4 regions of the Paenibacillus sp. JT31N11 genome follow, and region 2 is predicted to be linked to each of the others. Evidence: predicted binding sites of a transcription regulator. Region 2 holds the regulator's gene; each other region holds the start of a gene.
What was found. Region 2 encodes LexA, which represses DNA repair genes until DNA is damaged. Its sites were predicted from a motif close to CGAACATATGTTCG; they were not measured.
Positions count from the first base shown of each region.

Region 1: a site for LexA is predicted at 1,011-1,024, ahead of AC0YNV_RS34945 (YhjD family protein). Genes of this name have one in related genera too.
Region 3: a site for LexA is predicted at 1,248-1,261, ahead of AC0YNV_RS36290 (YhjD family protein). Genes of this name have one in related genera too.
Region 4: a site for LexA is predicted at 1,918-1,931, ahead of recA (recombinase RecA). Genes of this name have one in related genera too.

Region 1 is NZ_JBWDNQ010000018.1:59,209-64,970, forward strand. Features, by position in the region: gene AC0YNV_RS34940 (SOS response-associated peptidase) at 215-901, opposite strand; gene AC0YNV_RS34945 (YhjD family protein) at 1,303-1,773, shown strand; gene AC0YNV_RS34950 (oxidoreductase) at 2,252-2,935, shown strand; partial or broken gene AC0YNV_RS34955 (transposase) at 3,308-4,083, shown strand; gene AC0YNV_RS34960 (discoidin domain-containing protein) at 4,459-5,762, shown strand, end outside.
Region 2 is NZ_JBWDNQ010000008.1:317,072-322,833, forward strand. Features, by position in the region: gene AC0YNV_RS25805 (DUF896 domain-containing protein) at 1-16, opposite strand, end outside; gene AC0YNV_RS25810 (LysM peptidoglycan-binding domain-containing protein) at 138-515, opposite strand; gene lexA (transcriptional repressor LexA) at 705-1,325, shown strand; gene cdaS (sporulation-specific diadenylate cyclase CdaS) at 1,436-2,065, opposite strand; gene AC0YNV_RS25825 (hypothetical protein) at 2,218-2,589, opposite strand; gene glnA (type I glutamate--ammonia ligase) at 2,856-4,184, opposite strand; gene AC0YNV_RS25835 (MerR family transcriptional regulator) at 4,219-4,629, opposite strand; gene AC0YNV_RS25840 (methionine gamma-lyase family protein) at 4,691-5,762, opposite strand, start outside.
Region 3 is NZ_JBWDNQ010000021.1:50,414-56,175, forward strand. Features, by position in the region: gene AC0YNV_RS36285 (DUF418 domain-containing protein) at 1-387, opposite strand, end outside; gene AC0YNV_RS36290 (YhjD family protein) at 730-1,200, opposite strand; gene AC0YNV_RS36295 (serine hydrolase domain-containing protein) at 1,660-2,925, opposite strand; gene AC0YNV_RS36300 (ABC transporter permease) at 3,104-3,871, opposite strand; gene AC0YNV_RS36305 (ABC transporter ATP-binding protein) at 3,872-4,633, opposite strand; gene AC0YNV_RS36310 (pentapeptide repeat-containing protein) at 4,646-5,509, opposite strand; gene AC0YNV_RS36315 (PadR family transcriptional regulator) at 5,524-5,762, opposite strand, start outside.
Region 4 is NZ_JBWDNQ010000002.1:202,191-207,952, reverse strand. Features, by position in the region: gene pgsA (CDP-diacylglycerol--glycerol-3-phosphate 3-phosphatidyltransferase) at 1-450, shown strand, start outside; gene AC0YNV_RS08900 (competence/damage-inducible protein A) at 533-1,795, shown strand; gene recA (recombinase RecA) at 2,001-3,059, shown strand; gene AC0YNV_RS08890 (RecX family transcriptional regulator) at 3,205-3,933, shown strand; gene rny (ribonuclease Y) at 4,111-5,652, shown strand; gene AC0YNV_RS08880 (TIGR00282 family metallophosphoesterase) at 5,726-5,762, shown strand, end outside.

The DNA of each region.
Region 1 (5,762 bases), on a different contig from region 2:
CATCTGACGGAACAATCCAGACTAGTTTTGAAGGAGATCGTGAATAAAAAGCTGTACGAGGTATGGATGAAAGATCGGAGGTCTTTACTATAAATTACACAGAAAAAAAGTGACGAAATGTTAAAACAACAGCGATCCCGGGTCGAAAAGGCCTGGGATTATTTGTGATTGCCTGGTCAAACAAAACGTTATAATTGTCGGAGTACGGAGGGGGTTAATTGCTGTTTATCGTTATTTTCTCGATGAGCTTCGCCCCGAAGTTTTTTACATTGCCGATGTCTTTTGAAACGGGATATTTCGTCATGTGATCCGCTGGATAAGGTATAAGCAACGATTGTAACATCTCTTTATCCGTAATCTGGGGGTCTAGCCATGTATCGACGTCAGAAGGCGCTAAGATAACGGGCATACGATCATGTACATCTTTTACGAGTTCGTTCGGTGTCGTCGTTATAATGGTACAGCTACGCAATTGCTCACCATCAGGCTGCGTCCATACATCCCATAGACCGGCATATCCGTATGCCGGTCCGTCCTTCAGCGTAAATCGATACGGTTGTTTCTCTCCGCCTTCCTTCTTCCATTCATAAAATCCGTCAGCTGGTATGACGACGCGCTGGCTTTTCAGTAGGCGGCCAAAAGCAGGTTTTTCCGCTACCGTTTCCGCACGTGCGTTGATCATCTTGAATCCAATTTTCACGTCCTTCGCCCAAAATGGTACGAGTCCCCAACGGAATCCATCGACTACTCGGCGGCCGTCTTCGTTCAATATGACTGGAACCGTATGCGTCGGAGCTACGTTATAATTCGGCTTATAATTGTAACGAACATTGGCTTCATCAACCGCGAATATTTCCATCAATTCTTCGATATCTACATTAACTGTATATCGTCCGCACACTTCGAACACCTCCACGTATCTATACCCAATCATAATACGATTTGAGTTCAATTCACACAGGAAACTTTTTACCTGTATACGAACTGGCATTCTAGTCATATAATGTACTAGAACAAATGTTCGTATTAGTCGTTAATACATGAGGTCGCTGCAGCCTCGGCATGCGCTGTTTATAACATTGGTGTGAATGCCAGTAAGCCTTCTCAGCATACCATTAGGGCGTTACGTAAACAGTGTAATCCAACTGACTTTATTTGAGGACCGTTCCCGCGCTTACCGTAATGAGCGTGCGATCGACGAGATAAAAACAGATTCAGGAGCGACACCATTTTACACGCTTCTTCGCTTCTTGAGTCCGGAGTCGCCCGCGAGAGAGCGGAGCAGATCGGAGGTCACTTTAAATGAGCAAACTCGACGGAAATGAACGATGGAAGTCCAAAATGCTGCTGACTGAACACGCGGAACAATATGAACGGAAACAAGCAGCGGGCACCCGAAAGAATTTGACGACGGAAGAACGCATCATGATCCGCGATTATATCCTTTTGCCGCATATGGAGAAGATGATTCAGAAAAGCATATCCGATATCGAAAATTCATCTAACGTTCTGAAGCGACTCTACCTGGCCGCCGGGCACAAAGTTTTAACCACGGTAGCTGAAGACTATTATCGATTAAGAAGCGAGTTGAAGAAACGGAATATTCGCGTTGTCGCGGAAGAACAAGAAGACATGATTATTTATCATAAGTGTTTTTATCGGGGTTACGAAGAACGATTCGGAATGACACGTGATGTTATGCGATCGGAGATAGGAGTTCGACTAACGAAGTATACAACGGAGCTGATAGCGCGGCTGAAGACGAAAGTGTGAGTTGGCCACAACAGCTACGCATGCCCGGAGCACGTTTTGTACCTGGTAATATATTTGATATCTTGACCGCCTCCGCTGCTTCGCAAAGGTTAAGCCCAGAAATAAGCGAAATAGAGAAAATCCTGAACTTCTTAAAGCTATACCCTGCAGAATTGATGATCATATATCCTGTTTACAAAGAAGTGGGAAATGTAATCCTATCTGAGTTAATTAAAGAGAACCCATTGAACTCGCGTTAAGATTTAATACGGATCCCTTAGGGAGCCATCGACAACATAAAGAGCATTTTTGTATAGGGCGTTCTTTTTTAACTAACATCTCGGCCCTAATAGGCAAAGGATTTGACTATACCCTCGAATCCATTGCCTTTTAATTGTAAAAGTGAACTCTAAGCGATGCGGGGCTGATTTGTTGCTTTTCTTGTGGCTTTCGAGCAGGCTATTGGGCTTGTTGAACAGGCCGGCAAACTTCCATCAGAATGTACTTAATTCATCAGTTTCAATCCCCACTAACCAACAAGCGGGATGATGAATACGGAAAAGATCTGACTCGTTTCGGCGTTCAGATCATAATGGCAGTGAAAAAAGAGATGCCGGTGGACATCCCGTTATCCTTCCGGATTTCGCGGCCGTCGAATACGCAGACGGCGGCTATAACATCGAACACGCGATCCATGTGCGAAGCTTACCGGGACGTAGGCGTGGATGTATTCCATGTCAGCTCAGGTGGGGAGGGCCCAGCGGGGGAAAGAAGGCCCTGTAACTATCCGGGCTATCAGGTGTCGTTCTCCCGGAGCATCAGAATAGCCCTCAATGTCCCCGTCGTTGCGGTTGGGATGCTGGAAAATCCGTCGATGGCCGACGCCGTCTTCGGTAATGGGCCGTTCATCTGGAGGCGCTGCGCCGGTTTCAGTTCGTTGGTGGAAGAGACGACGCATCAAAACACCGGCTTGATGGTCATTCAAGCCGTGGCCAAAGGGGAGTGTGCGAAAGATGCAGAGAGGAACTACGCAACGTGGTACGAGCCATTCGATGAGCAGTCGATTACCGATCGCTGCGTGTCTTTCGTTCTCTCTCATCCAGGCATAACCGGGTTTGCGAACGCAGGCGATATCCGCCTTCTTCCGGGATTGTCGAAGCTGCCAAACGGTACCGTAAGATGAATGAGGAAGAGAAGGAAAGGGTGATGGCTGTCCGGCTATTATCTGTATACAAAAACAACACCGGAGAGATCCATTCCAATAAATTGTGTACAAAAAAATAAAGTGACGGTGTTGGTCGGGTGCGACATCGGATAGGAGTCCGTTACTTTACTCCTTTTCGTTTCTCTGCAAGCGATGAAGCGCCGACCCCCTACCACACATCGAATGATTCTAAACTGTTTGAGGAGAATATTCCATTGTTAAAAACATCCTATTTACTATGCTTAATGTATGGACTTCGTAGAAGAAGTTTCAACACTTATCGGTTCGTTGCGGGTATGGATCGTTCGCAGAGAATTGCCGCAGGTTAGTCATCGGCCGAATACCGTCCGCAAGAAGAGAGGGGAGCCATGGTTGGACCGGTTCTTCCCGGAATATGCTGTTGTATTCAAGGATTGGAGTGGGAAGGCCTCTCTAATGACCATGCGGCGTTTCCTCTCCCGGCAGATCTCGTGTCTAAAGGCGCCCGAAAGGTGTTGGATCATTGGAAAACGGAAGTGAAGCGCGGTGTAGGTATCAAACGGGCAGAGAAGCTGGTTGCCGCTGCGCGGCCTCCATTGGATTAACCGAAGGCTCCGTAGCGGCACGAATGGAGCTAATACCTTGCTCCGTCAGTATGAACTGTTTCATAAACAACTAGAGGAAATCATCAAACAAGTCATGCACCTGTTGGAGAACATTCCTGGAGCAGGACACATGCTGAGCATACCTGGATTTGGAGTGGTCACAGTAGCCGGATTTCTGGCCGAGAGAGGAGACCTGAACAACTACGATCATGGTCAGCAAATCATCCGTCTGGCGGGGCTAAATCTCAAGGAAAACAGTTCAGGCAAACGAAAGGGAAGAACCAGCATAAGCAAGCGAGGACGCTCACGCCTGCGGGCGCTGCTGTTCCGTGCGGTGATGCCGCTGATAGCCAAGAACAAAGCATTTCGAGCACTGCATAAGCATTACACGAGTCGGATCTGAAGAAGAAAAAACCGCTCATCGCGCTATGTGGAAAACTGATTCGAGTCCTGCATACGCTGGGGACCAAGCAACGAACCTACAATGCCAACGAAATGATCAGCCCGGTTCGACAAGGCCAGATGCAGTTAGAAGCTGCTTAATCACAAGAAGCAACTTCCTGGTATTCAACGTTATTCACAAGTAGACAACCATGACAACAGAAGCACCGGAGAAGCCGACGAACAACACACCATAAGGGCAACGACCCGGTAAGGGATCAAGAATCGGCCTCCACCCTTGAGAGGTAGTACGAAGGAATGTAAGGGCATAGACCCCGCGTGACATGGGAGGGTAAACCCCGAGGGCGGACGTGGAGATCCATTGTGCGATCATAGCCATTATTACAAGTTTTGGAATAAATAATCCTAAGTTCTGTGCCCGCCTATGCTTAAACAAGTAACCAGATAATCACTGAAATACTAAGAATGAGTGAGAAAACAGGAGAAAACATTACTTTATAGTGGGAGGAATACAGAATGTTAAAAGCAAGTCTGAAGAAAGGCATAAGCATTGTATTAACACTGGCGATGGCCGTATCCGTGCTGTCGACAAATATCGTATTTGCGGCTGAAGAGGTCAATCCGATGGTTGCTGACGAGCTTGCGGAGTTGGAATTATGGCAGGACAATCCATCTGATCAGCTTACTCAAAGCCAGCAGGGAGATAGTGAATTCGCAAACGAGGAATCTAACGAATATATTTTTACCGACATAACTCCCGCGTTTGCGCCGACAGGCTTGGAAAACCTGGCCAGAGGCAGTGGTAGATTCTATTCCGCAAGCAGCACTTTTCCAAGCCCCTCTTTACCGCCGGAAAATGCCTTTGACGGCGACACGACAGGAGCAGATCTCAACCGTTGGGGATCTGCTGATGATGATGCAACAAACCCTTGGATTCAAGTGGGTTTTGGCGAGTCGGTTACTTTTAACAGTTTAAGGATCTATGAAACCCCGTCGGAAAGAAGAATTACGTCAATTGCGGTTCAAATCTCAGATACCGGCACGGACGATTCTTGGAGCTTAGTTGGAACATTTACGTTTAGTCCGTCAGGTGACGCGTTAAAAGATTTAGATTTAGTATTCCCCGTAACGTCCAAATTTGTAAGACTTATGTTTACTGGAAACCGATATGGACTTAACATAGACGAGATTGAAATTTATAACGCGCCGGATGCGGAAATTGGATCTGTAACCGCTACCAACGGCTCGGTCGAAGTTGTTCTTAGCGATGACGTTGAAACTGTTACCGCTGATGATTTTAACATTAAAATTAAGAGTGACGGCGGGGAATATCAAGCCCTTCCGGTTTATAATTTCAGTTACAATGCAAGCTCAAACATAGCTTCTTTTAAATTCAACCCCATAGCCGCCAATATAGAGCCGGTAAACGCTTCTATAAGCGTGTCATATAGCGGAGCACCCGCTAAAGAGGTGTCGTTTACAACGCAAAAGTCACCAAACCTCGCAAGAGGCAGCGGCAGAAGCTATTCTGCCAGCAGTTACTATTCCGGCGGCCCGGTGCTGACACCGGATAAGGCGTTTAGCGGCAATCCTGCAGGAACTAATTATGACAGGTGGGCTTCAGCGGACGGCACGCCTCAATGGATTCAGGTGAATTTTGGTGAGTCTGTTGCTTTTAATATGATAAGGCTTTATGAAACTCAGGACATGAAAAGAATTGCATCATTAAAGGTTCTGATATCAGACGACGGCGAGGACGACTCGTGGACTGAGATCAAATCGTTTACATTCGCCAAAACGGATAACGATTTAAAGGAATG
Region 2 (5,762 bases):
CAATAAGCTCTTCCAAACCGATACGCTCCTCTCATGATGCTGTAAACATTCACCCTTTACTTTGACATTTTTAATCCTCTATTGTCAAGAAAATACGACCTTTGTCCTGTAGATGGAAATAAAAAAAGCGGACTGCATCAGTCCGCTGGTATAATCAATGTTTGTCCGGCCATAAGTGTGCTGGAAGTCAGGTTGTTCCGTTCCTTCAAGTCATAAATGATTCGCCGGATATCTTCGCCTTCCTTACGCAAGTCCCCTGCTATTTCCCAAAGTGTCTGGCCCTCACTGATCGAGATGACTTTCTCGCCCGCAGCGGGCTCCGCAGGATGCTCGCTCGTTGCACTTCCATGCATTATAGAAAAACCAACGAATAAGAGGGAGAAAAACAATATTGCCGCTATCATCCGCATCACCAGCTTCTTTGGCCTGCTTTTATCTGATGCAGATTTCACGTAACCTTTATCAGCTTTATTCTCTGAATTCATAGAAGAGTAAGAAGATATTGTTATCATCATTTCTCAGCACCCCAAACGTTTGTTCTGTTTTCGATAAACCGATATTAACACGAACACCCGTTTGTAGTCAACTGTTTTCGGAACATTTGTTCCCCATAAAATACGAACTCTTGTTTCTCGAACTTATGTTTGTACGAACTCCGGTTCTGTGTTATAATTTGACACAAATGAACCTTTGGAGTGATTCTGGTGTCGAAACTATCGAACCGCCAACAGGCGATTCTGGAATTCATCAAGACGGAGGTGCGGGAGAAGGGATATCCCCCATCCGTCCGGGAAATCGGTGAAGCTGTAGGACTTGCTTCAAGTTCAACCGTTCACGGACATTTGGACCGTCTGGAGAAGAAAGGCTTAATCCGCCGTGACCCGACGAAACCGAGAGCGATTGAGATATTGGATCAAGCGGACAATGAGATTCCTTTTCCAATCGCAATCACCAAAGTTCCCATTGTGGGCAAGGTTACTGCAGGGGTGCCAATTACAGCTACCGAGAACATTGAGGATTACTATCCTCTCCCTTCAAGCAAAGTCGGCGATCATAATGTCTTCATACTTAACGTAATGGGAGAGAGCATGATTGACGCAGGCATTCAGGACGGCGATTATGTCATTGTGCGGCAGCAGCAATCCGCTATCAACGGCGACATCGTGGTTGCGATGACGGAAGATGACGAAGCGACGGTGAAAACCTTTTATCGTGAACGCGATCATATCCGGCTGCAGCCGGAGAATCCGACAATGGAGCCGATACGGCTTCGCAATGTAACGATTTTAGGTAAAGTTATCGGACTTTTCCGCGATATTCACTAAGCGAGTTCTCATGAAGCAGAGACTGGCGTTGCCTTTAGGGCTTCGCCAGTCTCTTTTTGTTTTACATATTGGCTAGCTTCAGGTTTACCTCAAAGTACTCAAAAATACATTTAGACCGTCGTTGGCATGACCATTGTCTTTATTGGATGGAGTTTTCCCTTATAGACAAAGGACGCATCCCCGCTTTCTTCCGATACAACCAGTACAAGCGCATCTGTTATTTCGGTCAGTCCGATCGCTGCGCGATGCCGCATTCCAAATTTCTTGTCCACATCCGATGCATTGGATACAGGCAGGACATTAGCGGCGGAAATAATTTGATCGGACTTGATGAGAACAGCCCCGTCATGCAGCGGATTTCCCGGATAAAAGATCGCCTCCAGCAGGGAATAGCTCAATTTGGCCACAAGCGCAACCCCGGAATGGATGATGGCATCCAGGTTATCATTTCTCTCGATAACAATCAAAGCCCCGTGCCGGCGCTCCATAAGGTTCTGAATGCATATGGAAAGATCCAAATAGTTGGATGTAAATGAGGATAGATAACATTGCAGATAGAATGAAGCGGCCAGGGATTCAACTTCTTTAAAAGTTCTGCCAATATTATCAAAGTCACTCAGAAGACAGTGATTTTCAGCATCAATTTGATCCAAAATACGCTGTGATTCATTGACAATAAGGTGGATATGCTGTTTCAGCCGTTCTTTTAAAGGAGTCTCATCGCAATTGCCCTGCCCCATTTCATACACCCCGCACACTTTAATTTTTTACCGCCCAAACCCGTCCATGGTACTTTAGTATTGACGAGAAGCTTCAATTTAATTATGACATTCAACGAACAAATACCCGCCAGCCGAAGCTCGCGGGGAATGAATACCAGTCAAGGAGCAAGCTATAACGCACCGCTGCTTTGGACTATTTTCAACGCTTTGTCATAATCCTTCTCCTCAATGACAACAGTCAATAAAATATCATACCCCGTCACTCTGTTCTCCGGTCCTCCAGAACTGTAACCGCTCGCGCTGACACTTGCTGCAGCCAGAATGCCTGCATCCGGCTCTCCAACATCCTTTCCAAGAGTCAAATAGCCAAGTCCCGGAATACTGCTGGTAACCGGGTTTCCAGAGCGGTTAATCCCATCTCCGGGATATCCATCGATCCGTTCAATCGAACCATCTGCAATCGAAAGAGCCTGAAGCTGCTTCAAAGCTTTTTCCGCTTGCTCCGGACTCTTGAAATAGGCAAGGATGCTTTTTTCTGCCACATTGATAACTCCTTTTCGTCCTGCTGAAATTGTTCATATTCTCATGCTGAAGGCACTTCTTTGAGTTATTAGTCTTAACCAGACAAGCGGCATATTATTACGCCTCGTTCCAAGGAAAGGTGAACAGGATTTGTTCGAGTATTAAACGATCAAGAGGCATTTTGGGGGCACTATGGGGGATGCTATCCTGAGTGAGCTGTCATTTATCTATATACCCCCAAAGAAAAAAATCCCTCAACGCTAATAGCGCCAAGGGATTTCCGGTTTTAGTACAGAGTCAAATATTGATCGCGTTCCCACTGATGAACCTGTGTGCGGTACATGTCCCACTCAATTTCTTTCAGTTCAAAGAAATGAGCAAGTGCATGATCGCCAAGCGCGTCACAGATAATGTCATCGCGCAGCATTTCATCGAGCGCTTCCTTGAGACTCTCAGGCAAGCTTTGAATACCTTCGTCGATACGCTCTTCCTCCGTCATAATATAGACATTACGATCGGTTGGAGCCGGCAGCGGAAGTTTGCTTTTGATACCATCCAGACCGGCTCTGAGCATAACCGCCAGCGCCAGATAAGGGTTGGCAGCGGGATCCGGATTTCTCACTTCAATACGGGTGCTGAGGCCGCGCGACGCCGGAATACGAATCATCGGACTGCGGTTGCTTGCGGACCAAGCTACATAATTTGGCGCCTCGTAACCTGGAACCAGCCGTTTGTAGGAATTGACAGTCGGGTTCGTGATAGCTGCGAATGCGCGGGCATGACGGAGAACACCAGCCATGTAATAACGCGCATCCTGACTTAACCCGACTCTGTCGTTCTCGTCGTAGAACGCATTTTCCTTGCCTTTGAACAGGGATTGGTGGCAGTGCATTCCCGAACCATTTACGCCAAACAGCGGTTTAGGCATAAAGGAAGCATGCAATCCATGCTGACGGGCGATGGTCTTAACAACGAGTTTGAACGTTTGGATCTGGTCAGCCGCTTTAATGGCATTAGCATATTTGAAATCAATCTCATGCTGCCCCGGTGCGACTTCGTGATGGGAAGCTTCAATTTCAAAGCCCATTTCTTCAAGCGTAAGTACGATCTCGCGGCGGCAGTTCTCGCCCAGATCCATCGGCGCAAGGTCGAAATATCCGCCCTGGTCGTTTAATTCGGTGGTGGGTTCACCTTTGTCGTCGGTTTTGAACAGGAAGAACTCCGGCTCTGGCCCAACGTTCATTGCGGAATAGCCCAATTCTGCAGCCTCTTTCAGCGCCCGTTTCAGGATGCCGCGGGGATCTCCGGCGAAAGGTGTTCCGTCAGGCATATAAATGTCGCAGATTAATCGGGCAATCCGATCTTCAGCAACCCAGGGAAAAATCACCCAAGTATCCAGATCGGGGTATAAGTACATATCGGATTCCTCAATACGGACATAACCTTCAATGGAGGAACCGTCAAACATCATTTTATTATCAAGGGCTTTTTCCAGTTGGCTTACAGGAATTTCCACGTTCTTGATCGTTCCCAGAAGATCGGTAAATTGCAGTCGGATAAATCGAACATTCTCTTCTTTGGTCGCACGCAGGATGTCCTCTCTGGTGTAGCTCACTCAATCATCTCCTCTTCGAATAGTAGTGCGTATTTTACTTTTTGTTATAGAATCGAGACAGTTGGCCTTGAATCATGGAGGCTTTGCCCGGTCTCTTCTCCAGCAGCTGCTGCTTCAGCAGACGATGCAGCTGTGCGTCTGACAATTCACGACGCTTCACCTCAGATTGCTCACTCAGGACGGTCGCTTCCTCCGATTCCTTGGAAACGGGATTCATGACCTGCTTGATACCGGCAATATTGACGCCCTTCTCAATGAGTGATTTGATTTCCAGCAGCCTTTCCACATCATTGAACGAAAATAACCGCTGGTTGCCCCCCGTACGTGCGGGAATAATCAGCTCATGCTGCTCGTAATAACGAATTTGCCGAGCAGTCAGATCGGTTAGTTTCATGACGATTCCGATTGGAAAAAGCGCCATATTTCTACGTATATCGTCAGCCATGTCACATCAACCTTCCAGTATCCGAGATATGCCCCTATTGTACCCCTCTCCCAAAAATCTGTCAAGATGTGTGAGGTTTAATTACAATTAACTCTCGTTCTGCAAGAGTCGACAAGGCCTTCAGAACACCGTATTTGACATGGGCATATGTAAGCCCGCCCTGCATATAAGCAATGAATGGCTCACGAATCGGAGCATCTGCCGACAGCTCCAAGCTCCCCCCCTGCATGAACGTTCCCGCTGCCATAATGACGGGATATTCGTAGCCCGGCATGTCCCATGGCTCGGGAACTACATGGGAATCTACCGCAGCAGCGCGCTGAATCCCCTGGACGAATGCGATGAGCTGTTCCGTATTTGTAAAACGCACCGCCTGAATGAGATCAGTACGTCTGGCGTCCCACGATGGATGGGTCTCAAAGCCGATACGCTCGAACATGGCAGCCGCAAACGCGCTGCCTCTCAATGCTTGTCCAACCAGATGCGGCGCCAGAAACAATCCCTGGAACATGGCGCGCAGCGTACCGAGCGTAGCGCCGACTTCCCCGCCGATTCCCGGCGCTGTCAACCGGTAAGCCGTTTTGTCGACCGCATCCTTCGTTCCGGCCACATAACCGCCTGTAGGAGCCAATCCGCCTCCCGGATTCTTGATCAGCGAGCCTGCAAGCAAATCCACTCCAACTTCCGTCGGCTCCAGTTCTTCCGTAAATTCTCCATAGCAGTTATCGACAAAGACAAGAAGCTCCGGCTTAATTGCCTTTACCCGTTTCACCATCTCGGCTATTTCAGCCACCGTGAAGGAGGAACGCCATTCGTATCCGCGGGAGCGTTGAATCCCGATTACTTTGGTTTTCCCGGAAATGCTAGCGGTGACCCGGTCCCAATCAATGGAGCCATCTGCGGTCAAATCCACCTCCGCATACCGAATACCAAAATCCTGAAGAGAACCCGTCCCGTCATCCGGTTTGCCGATCACCTTATGCAGCGTGTCATACGGTCTTCCCGTTATGTACAGCAGCTCGTCACCCGGCCGCAGAAGCCCGAACAAGGCGCAGCTGATCGTATGCGTGCCTGAGACAAAATGCGGACGCACCAGCGCCGCCTCTGCCCCGAAAACATCGGCATACACCAGA
Region 3 (5,762 bases), on a different contig from region 2:
GATGACTGTTGCCATGCCATACAGTCCGATTGTAAAGTCGTAAAGCGATACTGCATGTACAAAACCAAACAGAAGCAACCACCAGCCCCGTCGGCGGAACAGTTTACGTATAAAGGGCCAATTATGACCCATTTCTACTTGGCGGTGTAATAATAGGACCATTCCATAGCCAAACAGAAGAAAAAATACAGGAAACGCCCGTCCGTCAACAAAGATCTGCCGCAAAAATACGATAATTTGATTTAAAGCGGTTGCTTCGAGGTTCAAAAGATTCTGATTAGCATGAGCCAAGGCAATGAGCAGCAGCATAAAACCTCTGACCAGATCAGGTGCAAGCTTGCGCACGTTGCTAGAGGATGATGGATTATCTTTATTGAAATTAGACACAGGGCTATCTTCCTTATACTAATTTATTTTTATTAACAATCACTCATGTCGTTGCAACATCAAAAACATATTTTAACCTCGGATACACCAATTGCTCGCTCTCCTTAATCACTTTCATTGTCAACTCCTTGTTGCTCCTTATAAATCATCAATGGTTACGCAAAAGAGATCACTTACTGCTCAAAAGTAAGTCCCCCTACACAGCTTCATTAATATATTCGTAATATGGGTGATTATACCATTTCTAAGCAGCCTCTGTCTCATAGGTCACCTCTTCTGCAGTTCACGTGCGCAGAAGTGGCCAACGAAACCCGTAATTCGCAAAATAATGTAGCCCGTGCCTCACACTTTCGCCTTTAGCTGCACGATGAGCTCTGTCGTATACTTTGTTAGCCGAACAGCTATCTCCGATCGCATAACATCACGTGTCATTCCGAATCGTTCTTCATAACCCCGAAAATAACATTTATGATAAATAATCATGTCTTCTTGTTCCTCAGCAACAACGCGAATATTCCGTTTCTTCAACTCTCTTCGTAATCGATAATAGTCTTCAGCAACCATGGTTAAGACTTTGTGGCCAGCTGCTAGGTAGAGTCGTTTCAGAACGTTAGAGGAATTCTCGATGTCGGATATGCTTTTCTGAATCATCTTCTCCATATGCGGCAATAGGATATAATCGCGGATCATATAGCGTTCTTCCATTGTCAAATTCTTTCCGATGACTTCTGCTTGTTTCCTGTCGTATTGTTCCGCGTGTTCCGTCAATAACATTTTCGACTTCCACCGCTCATTCCCGTCAAGTTTACTCAATTAAAGTGACCTCCGATCTAAGCGTAAAATGATTGACCGTCTGAACACGAACGTTAGTTCTTATATTATATGGCGAGAACCCCAGTTCGTATACAGGTAAAATATTTTCTGTTGTGATTCGGGTTGTCTTCCGACAATGCTTTATAATAATCACTGCACTTGTTGGCCAACACTGATATAACACGTGTTATGCGATCGACAGCCTAGAGCTGAAGCCTTACCCGGGAAGACTTCATTAATCATCCATTTGACGTCCTTTAGAGCCAATATAAACCCCAAAACAGGAGATCTAAAAAACACATCCATAAACAAAAAAGGCCTCCTAAGCTGCTTATATGCAGCCTGGAAGCCCATTCTAATTATTGTCTAATTTATCCCACCAGAAAATGATTAGATTCTCATTGCTATCTCTTCGATCTCTTCATTGCTCCTCTTCGGTTTGGAGAATCGCCATCGATGTCAGTCTTCGATTGCGTGATAGACCGTGGTCCAGAAGTCGTGGATAACCCGCGCTGAATCTGGGGTGGTCATCCCGACCTGGGTGATCAGGATTCCGATGAGCTGATTTTCTGGGTCGGCGTAGGTCGAGGTGCCGCTTCCGCCGTCCCAGCCGAACTGGCCGATGGGCGCGTAGTCGCCGCGGTAGGTGCGCACTGCCATCCCCATGCCCCAGCCACCGTGCTGCCCTTGGCCGAAAGATATATGGACGTTGTTGGTGGCCATTTCGTTTCGGACGGCTTGTTGCTCGGGTGTTAGGCGGTTGGTGGTCATTAGCTCGACGGCGGCCCGGGACAAGATCCGTTTGCTCCCGTGCATCCCTTTGTTCAGCAGCATCCGGAAGTAGGCGTGATAGTCGTCGACGGTGGAGGAAAGTCCGCCACCGCCGCTCTCGAACGCCGGAGGCTGGCTATGGAGTCCCCCTTTGGCCTCGTCCCACACGATGAACTCTCTGGTTTGCGGATCGGGGGCGTAGAGGGGCGGCATCCGGTCGATCTTGCCTTCGGGAACGTGGAAACCGGTGTCCTTCATGCCTAGGGGATCGAGGATGCATGCGCGCAGGAACGTCTCAAACGACTGGCCCGTGACTCTAGAAACGAGCACGCCGAGTAGATCGTTGCTGATGTTGTATTGCCAGCGTTCTCCGGGCTGGTACTGCAGCGGAAGCGCCCCAAGGCGGCGCATCCACTCATCCGGATCGGGCATCGGCGGTACATTGAGCGCGAGATTCTTCTCGAGGATCGCGTTCATGATCGGAGTGCCCAGCGCCGTAAAATCCAAACCGAGCCCGAACGTGGAGGTTAGCAGATCCCGTACGGTAATCGGCCGCCGTGCTGGCACAGTATCATCTAGCGGACTGTCGGGTCGTTTCAGCACCTGCCGATTGGCAAGTTCAGGAAGCCACTGCTCTACCAGATCATCCAGCCGCAGCCGGCACTCGTCGAGCAGGATCATCGCCGCCGCGATCGCAACCGGCTTGGACGTCGAGGCCATCCGGAAGATTGTGTCCCGGCGCATCGGCGCGCCACCATCATGGCGCATCGTGCCGATCGCTTCGACATGCGTCTGGCCGCCACGGCTGACCAGGGCGACAAGCCCAGGAATCTTCCCGGACTCGACATGCCGTGCCAGCACGTCTCTCATTCTGCGCAGCCCTGTTTCGGAGAAGCCAACAACATCCTTCATATTTTCTGACGAATTAAAATCTTCTGTTGTAATCGTTTGCATTTGGTTTCCCTCTCTTCCTTTTCTATCAGCCCTATGGTTTTCAACTACTAATTCGTTATTCATGCTGGAAAACCCTTTGTCAAAAAGGTGTATTCGATGCATCATAGAATCTGAATATTGGCAATATTCTGGGTAATCAGAATCGAGATATGTCCTGCAGCTTCCTTCTTTACCTATTTCACACCCGCTTTTTAAACGCCCTCATCGCAAAGATATAAGCCACGAGCATAATTCCGATGCACCACGCAAGCGCGACCCATATGTCATTTCCCACCGGCTGACCTGACAGCAGTGCACGGATGGCTTCCACAATCGAGGTCACCGGCTGGTTATCGGCAAAGGCGCGGACGACCTTCGGCATCGACTCGGTCGGCACAAACGCCGAGCTGATAAACGGCAGAAAGATAAGCGGGTAGGAAAATGCGCTTGCGCCTTCCACCGTTTTGGCGGTCAGTCCGGCAATTGCTGCGACCCAAGTTAAGGCCAGCGTAAACAATACGAGTATGCCGGCTACGGCAAGCCATGACCCTATCCCCGCCGGCGAACGAAAGCCCATAACGAGCGCTACGAGAATGATGACGACAACCGAGATGGCGTTGGATACCAGCGAGGTCAGCACATGCCCCCACAGCACGGCGGAACGTGAAATCGGCATGGTGTGGAACCGCTCGATGATGCCCCGCTGCTTATCCAAAAACAGCCGGTAAGCTGTATAGGCTATCCCGCTTGCAATCGCAATCAGCAGGATGCCGGGCAGCAGGTAGTTCACATAGTTATCCGTTCCGGTTTGAATGGCGCCGCCAAACACATAGACGAACAGCAGCATCATCGCAATCGGCGTGATGCAGACCGTGACGATGGTGTCCATGCTGCGGAAAATATGGCGCATAGAACGCCCGAGCATCACGCTAATATCGGTGAAGAAATGATTTTTTGCCGTCTCCATTTACATGGCCTCCTTCTTGCCGACGATGGAGAGGAAGATCTCCTCTAACGACGGCTGTTTTTCAACATACTCCACCTTTGCGGAGGGGAACAGCTTTTTCAGCTCCGCGAGCGTGCCGTTTGCGATAATTCTGCCCTCGTGCAGAATGGCAATCCGGTCGGCAAGCTGCTCAGCTTCCTCCAAATACTGCGTGGTGAGGAAAACCGTCGTGCCGCCATCGGCAAGCTCCTTGACCGTCTTCCAAACCTCGATACGTGCTTCCGGGTCAAGCCCGGTGGTCGGCTCGTCGAGGAAAATGATCGGCGGTTTTCCCACAAGGCTCAAGGCGATGTCGAGCCTGCGGCGCATCCCGCCCGAATACGTAGACGCCCTGCGGTCGGCAGCGTCCGTCAAGCCGAGGCGTTGAAGCAAGTCGTCCGCAACCTGACGCGGATTTTTGAGGTATCGCAGCTTGGCAATCATGGTCAGATTTTCCCGTCCGGTCAACATTTCGTCCACGGCGGCAAATTGCCCGGTCAGACTGATTGCCTGCCGCACATTGTCGGGTTTGGACGCAACATCGAATCCGTTTACGGTGGCGGTTCCGCTGTCTGGCTTGAGCAGTGTGGTGAGGATTTTGACAACCGTGGTCTTGCCCGCCCCGTTGGAGCCGAGCAGGGCGAAAATACGGCCCTTTTCCACCTCGAAATCTACGCCCTTTAAGACTTGAAGCTGCTTGTAGGACTTTTGCAGTCCTTTTACTTGAATGGATGTGGTTGGCATATCTTCCCCTCCTTATCGAACGGTAACCTTGGACAAATCGGCATCCATGCCTTTAAGGGCAGCATAGGTCAGCTTATCCATGACTGCGCCGTCAAAGCAAACGGTTTTGATGGCACGGTAATATCTTTTAGACCACGAAGACGTTGGAAAGGACACGTTTTTGAGTGTTGCGCCCTTAAACGAAACGTCGTTTAGTGCCGACTTGTCAAACTTGACGCCGATAAAGGTTTGCCCGTCAAAACACAGCCCTCCCAGATCGGAAGAATTGAACTCCACGCCATCAAAGATACAGTTTTCAAAGATTGTTTTACTGAGGTAGGTTGCGTCCAGCTTGACGTCGGTCAGTTTTACGCCTGTGAATTTGGCTCCGACAAGCCACGACTTGCTGAAATTGGTTCGTACAAGGATCGTTTTATTGAAGCTTGCATTTGCCAGGTCAAGGGCAGATAGGCTGCAGTCCGTCAGGTTCGCGCCGTCGAAATTGGCTTCACGCACGTCGCTGCCCTTAAACGAACTGCCGGTCAAGTCTGCGCCTGCAAAGTCGGATCCGTGCATCGCGCTGCCTTTAAACTGTCCTTTATGGGCCGTAACGCCTGCAAAGTCGCTTTTCGCCAGGTTGCTTCCACTAAAGTTGGTCACCACCTGCCGCTCCAGCGAGTGGGAGAGGTTAGCGACTTCCAGTACCGTTTGCTCAATGTCGCCGATGCTTTCAATCGTCAATTCAAAAGCGGCTTCATCATCCTTGCCCTCGGCTTTGAGTTCACGGAACCGCTCCTGCAAATCGGAGAGCAGGTCCGTCTTTAATTCGGTGACGCTTTTTACCTCATCGTAGGGTGCAAAAACACCGTTCACATAGTGGGTTAATTTCTGATTCATAATCTCAACACTCCTTATAATAAGTTTTCAAGCACGCGCTTTGCGTACTCCCAATTGCTTTTGTTGCGATCGTAAGCAGCCTTACCCTTTTCGGTAATCCTGAAATATTTACGCCGTCCACCCTGAGATTCATCGCCCCAGTACCACTCGATATCCCCGTCCACCTCAAGCCGCTTGACGCTGGAGTACATCGTGGCTTCCTTTAATTCATACTCACCGCCCGAGCGCTCGGCAATCAGCTTGACAATCTCGT
Region 4 (5,762 bases), on a different contig from region 2:
TTGGCTGCATTGATATTTATCGTTGCGGCCAGTACGGATGGACTAGACGGTTATATCGCACGCAAGAACAAAATCGTGACTAACCTGGGCAAGCTGCTTGATCCATTAGCCGATAAGCTCCTTGTGGCGGCGGTGCTTATTTCGCTTGTCGAAATGGATAAGCTGGATGCCTGGATTGCAATTGTGATCATAAGCCGCGAATTTGCGGTGACCGGGCTTCGCCAAATTGCGCTGCTGGAGGGCAAGGTGCTGGCGGCGAGTACGTGGGGCAAGTGGAAAACAGCCGTGCAAATTACGATGATCATCGATTTGCTGCTGAATAATTTTCCGTTTACGTTTCTCGATTTCCGATTCGATCTTATTTCAAGCTGGGCTGCTGCCCTTATTACGGTCTATTCGGGAATTGATTATTTCATCAAAAATAAAAATCTTATTCCGCTTACGGAGTAGGACAATTTGTTTGTAAAGCATCATTCTCTGTCATTACAGGGGAATGGTGCTTTTCATTACCTAATGGAATGGAGCGGTTTATATGCGCGCTGAAATTATAGCAGTCGGAACGGAACTATTGCTGGGTCAAACGGTGAACACCAATGCCACATATATTTCAACAGGCCTTGCCGAGCTGGGAATCGATGTCTATTTTCAGACGGTAGTAGGGGATAATGCCGTCCGTATTGTGCAGGCGGTCGAGATTGCCCGCACCCGGGCCGATCTGATTGTATTTACGGGCGGACTTGGACCGACCCAGGATGACCTGACCAAGGACGCGCTCGCCGGTTACTTGAACCGTGGAATTTCGATTCATCAGCCGTCCATGGTGAAAATTGAGAATCTGTTCACTTCGCGCGGCATGCATATGGTGGAAAGCAACCGCAGGCAGGCGAATCAGATTGAAGGCAGCGATCCGCTCGTGAATGACGCCGGTCTTGCTGTAGGCAACGCTTTGATTGTCGAGGGTACTCATTATGTGCTGCTGCCAGGGCCGCCCCGGGAAATGAAGCCGATGTTTGACGGTCCGGCCAAAGCCTGGCTGCGAAGCGTAATGGGCGAGGAACGCAGGCTCTTCTCCCGTCTGCTGAAATTTGCCGGCATTGGAGAATCCAGTCTGGAGCAGGCGATTATTGATTTGATCGAGGTCCAGTCCGACCCTACAATTGCCCCGTATGCCAAAGAAGGTGAGGTAGCCATCCGACTTTCCACCAAGGCGCTCTCCTTGCATGAGGCGGATTCCAGACTGGATCAGGCGGAGCTGCAGATAAAGGAGCGTGTTGGCCAATATTTGTTTGCGAACGAGGATATTCCCCTCGAGGAAGCGGTCATACGCCTGCTTAGAGTAACGGGACGCAAATTTGCCAGTGCCGAAAGTCTTACAGGAGGGCTGTTGGCTGAGCTTGTGACCACCCTGCCGGGAAGCAGCGGCGAATTCGTCGGTGGCGTCGTTACCTACACCAACGAGATGAAGCATCAACTGCTGGGCATCCCGTTGTCCCAGCTGGAAGGAGCAGGCGCGCCTGGCGCCATATCTGAATCAACGGCAGCACTTATGGCGGAGCGGGTGCGCGATTTAACGGATTGCGACTTCGGCTTGTCGCTCACCGGGGTTGCAGGCCCGAGTGAAGCTGAAGGCAAGCCTGTCGGTCTGGTTTATTTTGGCATTGCCGAGCGCGGCAAACCGACAATTGTGCATAAGGCGCAGCTGAGCGGAACGCGCGATATTATAAGAGTGAGATCGGTGAAGTCGCTCCTGTACAGGTTCTGGCAGCTGCTGTCTGCCGAACAGCCGGGCAGATGATGATTTATTGCTTGTCAGAATACGGAAAATGAAATATAATCGTCATTAGTTGACGGAAGAACCGTGGCGAAGATCACTTTGCTGCGGTTCTTTTTTTCATTCATCGGCCGATGAAAAAAATAAGAATATATGTTCGTAAAAACTATTGTCATTAGAGGAGAAACAAGGTATCATTACATTATAAATAATGAAGGATGTGAACGCGTTGTCAGATCGTCGCGCTGCGCTTGAAACGACATTACGTCAAATAGAGAAACAATTCGGGAAAGGCTCCGTCATGAAACTCGGGGAGTCGAATCATATGAAAGTGGAAACAGTATCCACTGGTTCCCTTGCCCTGGATATTGCTCTTGGTATCGGCGGCTTGCCCAAAGGCCGGATTATTGAAGTGTACGGACCGGAATCCTCCGGTAAGACGACAGTAGCTCTTCACGCCATAGCTGAGGTACAGCGTGTGGGTGGACAAGCCGCTTTCATCGATGCGGAGCATGCTCTTGATCCGCTGTATGCCAGCAAGCTTGGCGTTAATATCGATGAATTGCTGCTCTCCCAGCCCGATACCGGTGAGCAGGGACTCGAAATCGCTGAGGCGCTCGTCCGCAGCGGCGCAGTGGATATTGTTGTTATTGACTCGGTTGCGGCACTTGTGCCCAAAGCCGAGATCGAGGGTGAAATGGGAGATTCCCATGTCGGCCTGCAGGCGCGATTGATGTCGCAAGCATTGCGTAAGCTGTCAGGCGCCATCAGCAAATCCAAGACGATCGCGATTTTCATCAATCAGCTGCGTGAGAAAATTGGCGTTATGTTTGGTAATCCAGAGACGACCCCTGGTGGACGCGCATTGAAATTCTACTCCACAATTCGACTTGATGTGCGCCGGATCGAATCCATCAAGCAGGGTAATGACATTGTCGGCAACCGAACCCGTATCAAGGTCGTTAAGAACAAGGTAGCCCCGCCTTTTAAACAGGCTGAGATTGATATCATGTATGGCGAAGGCATCTCCAAGGAAGGCAGCATTGTCGATATCGGCGTTGAGATGGATATTGTACAGAAGAGCGGAGCCTGGTTCTCGTATAACGGAGAACGTTTGGGACAAGGCCGGGAGAATGCCAAGCAGTTCCTGAAGGATCACCCTGATACTTCAACAGTAATCGAGAATCAAATTCGGGAAGCAAGCCATTTGTCAGCCGCCGCGCTCACAGCTTCTGCCGTGGATGATGAGGACGAGGACGAGCTGGATCTTGATCTCGAGTTGGAATAACTATTTACCCTTGGCTATGAATAGATTCGGAAGAGCACCTTCGCGGGTGCTTTTCTGCATGATATAGAACATGAACTTATTTATTTGATGCCATTCATTTTAGGGAGAAGCTCAAGGGAAATGGCAGGGAAGGAGCAGCCATAAGATGAAGGATGATGAACGGGTGCAAGATGAGCAAGAAGAGCAGGAAGAACAAACCGAGGCAGGTATGATGCTTATAACCGCTATTGAACAGGAGCGCAAGGACAAGCGGCGTTACCATTTGTATATGGATGGCAGTGATGAGCCCTTTACCTCTGTTCACGAAGATTTAATTGTCACGCACAGGCTTTTGAAGGGGAGGCAGATTGATCCGCATGAGCTGAAACAGATTGTGGAGAAGGACAATGATCATCGTGCTTATATTTTGGGATTGATTTATTTGGGGCCAAGGCCCCGCACCGAGAAGGAAATCTCGCGTTATCTCTCTGGCAAAGGGCTTGATGAATCCGCAATCGGCAAAGCTCTGGCGAGATTGCAAGGCGAGAGGCTGATCGATGATATCTCCTATGCCAATCAGTTTGCCGAGCAGCGAATGCGAAGCCAATTAAAGGGAAGACGACTGCTGCAGCAGGAGCTGACGCATCGCGGCATAGCCAGCGGTACAGCTAAGGAGGCCGCTCAGGGACTCGATTCGCAGATGGAGACCGAGGTTGCAATACGCGCAGCCAAGAAGAAATGGCCTTATGTCAAAGGGGAAATCCGGGACCGAAAACGGAAACTGATGGCATTTCTGCTGCGCAGAGGATTCCCGAGCGCGGTGGTTAAACAGGCCGTTAACGAGGCATGCCGGTCCGATGAAGACGACGAAAACGGGCATACCCTTGACAATTGATTTTCACAAAAGATAAAATGAGTGTGTATTCCTTCTTCCAGAGTCGATTTTTCTTCCAAAAATTGATTCGAAACGATTTATTTCGTCAAAATGCTATGTATGGATCGGGTTAAAAACCGGCTGGAAAACAAAATAGTCCCAAGCGTTTGCTTTGGTGAGCAACGAGGAGGTGAGAAGATGCCAGATTGGATTTGGATCCTGATCGCTCTCGTTGTTGGTGTGATTTTCTTTGGTATCGGGTATTTTATTCGAAAGTCAATCGCCGAGGCCAAGATTTCTAGCGCCGAGCAAGCCGCAAGTCAGATCGTTGACAGTGCGCGTAAAGAAGCAGAAGCGCTCAAGAAAGAAACAGTGGTCGAAGCGAAAGACGAAGTCCACAAGCTCCGTACCGAGGCAGAGAGAGATATTCGCGAACGTCGCAATGAGGTACAGCGTCTTGAAAGACGGCTTGTTCAAAAGGAAGAGTCGTTGGATAAAAAGATAGAAACGCTGGAGCGCAAAGAAGAACAAGTAGCCAACAAAGAGAAACGGATCGAGGAGACGCAAGAACAGATCGATTCTCTCTACAAGCAGCAGCTTAGTGAGCTTGAGCGTATTTCGAACTTGACGATGGATGAGGCCAAACAGATCATCCTGAACAATGTCGAATTGGAAGTTCGTCATGAAACAGCGCAAATGATTAAAGAAATTGAACAACAAGCAAAAGAGGAAGCCGATAAGAAAGCCCGCAATATCATTTCGCTTGCGATTCAACGCTGCGCAGCAGATCATGTGGCGGAAACAACTGTATCCGTCGTTACACTGCCTAATGAAGAAATGAAAGGCCGCATTATCGGGCGTGAAGGCCGCAATATTCGTGCCCTGGAAACGTTGACCGGTATCGATCTCATAATTGACGATACACCGGAAGCGGTCATCTTGTCCGGATTTGATCCAATACGACGCGAGATTGCCCGGACATCGCTTGAGAAGCTGGTTGCAGATGGACGAATCCATCCAGCCCGCATCGAAGAGATGGTCGAGAAATCGCGTAAGGAAGTGGATGAACGAATCCGCGAATACGGGGAGCAGGCTACCTTTGAGGTTGGCGTGCATGGCTTACATCCGGACTTGATCAAAATTTTGGGCCGATTGAAATATCGGACGAGTTATGGTCAAAACGTATTGAAGCATTCCATGGAAGTCGCCTATTTGACAGGACTTATGGCAGCGGAGCTAGGGGAAGATATCACGCTCGCCAAACGTTCCGGATTGCTTCATGACATCGGTAAAGCACTCGATCATGAAGTGGAAGGCTCTCATGTGGAAATTGGCGTTGAGCTGGCCAAGAAATATAAGGAACATCCCGTTGTTATCAACAGTATTGCATCCCATCACGGCGATTGTGAAGCGACATCGGTTATTGCGATGCTGGTTGGAGCTGCAGATGCTCTGTCCGCTGCAAGACCGGGAGCAAGACGTGAAACGCTCGAAACGTACATCAAGCGTCTGGAGAAGCTTGAGGGCATCTCGGAATCGTTTGAAGGCGTTGAGAAGTCGTATGCTATACAAGCAGGACGCGAGGTTCGCGTCATGGTTCAACCGGACAAGATTGATGATACCGAAGCATTCCGCTTGGCGCGTGATATTACGAAGAAAATTGAGAGTGAGCTCGATTATCCGGGTCATATCAAAGTGACAGTCATTCGCGAAACGCGTGCAGTCGAGTATGCCAAATAACAAAATCAGAAAGAAACTGGAAAAGTGGCTGCTTGTCGGCCACTTTTCTAGTCTATATAAGCGAGGTTATGAGATGAACGTCTTATTTATCGGTGATATCGTCGGCAGCG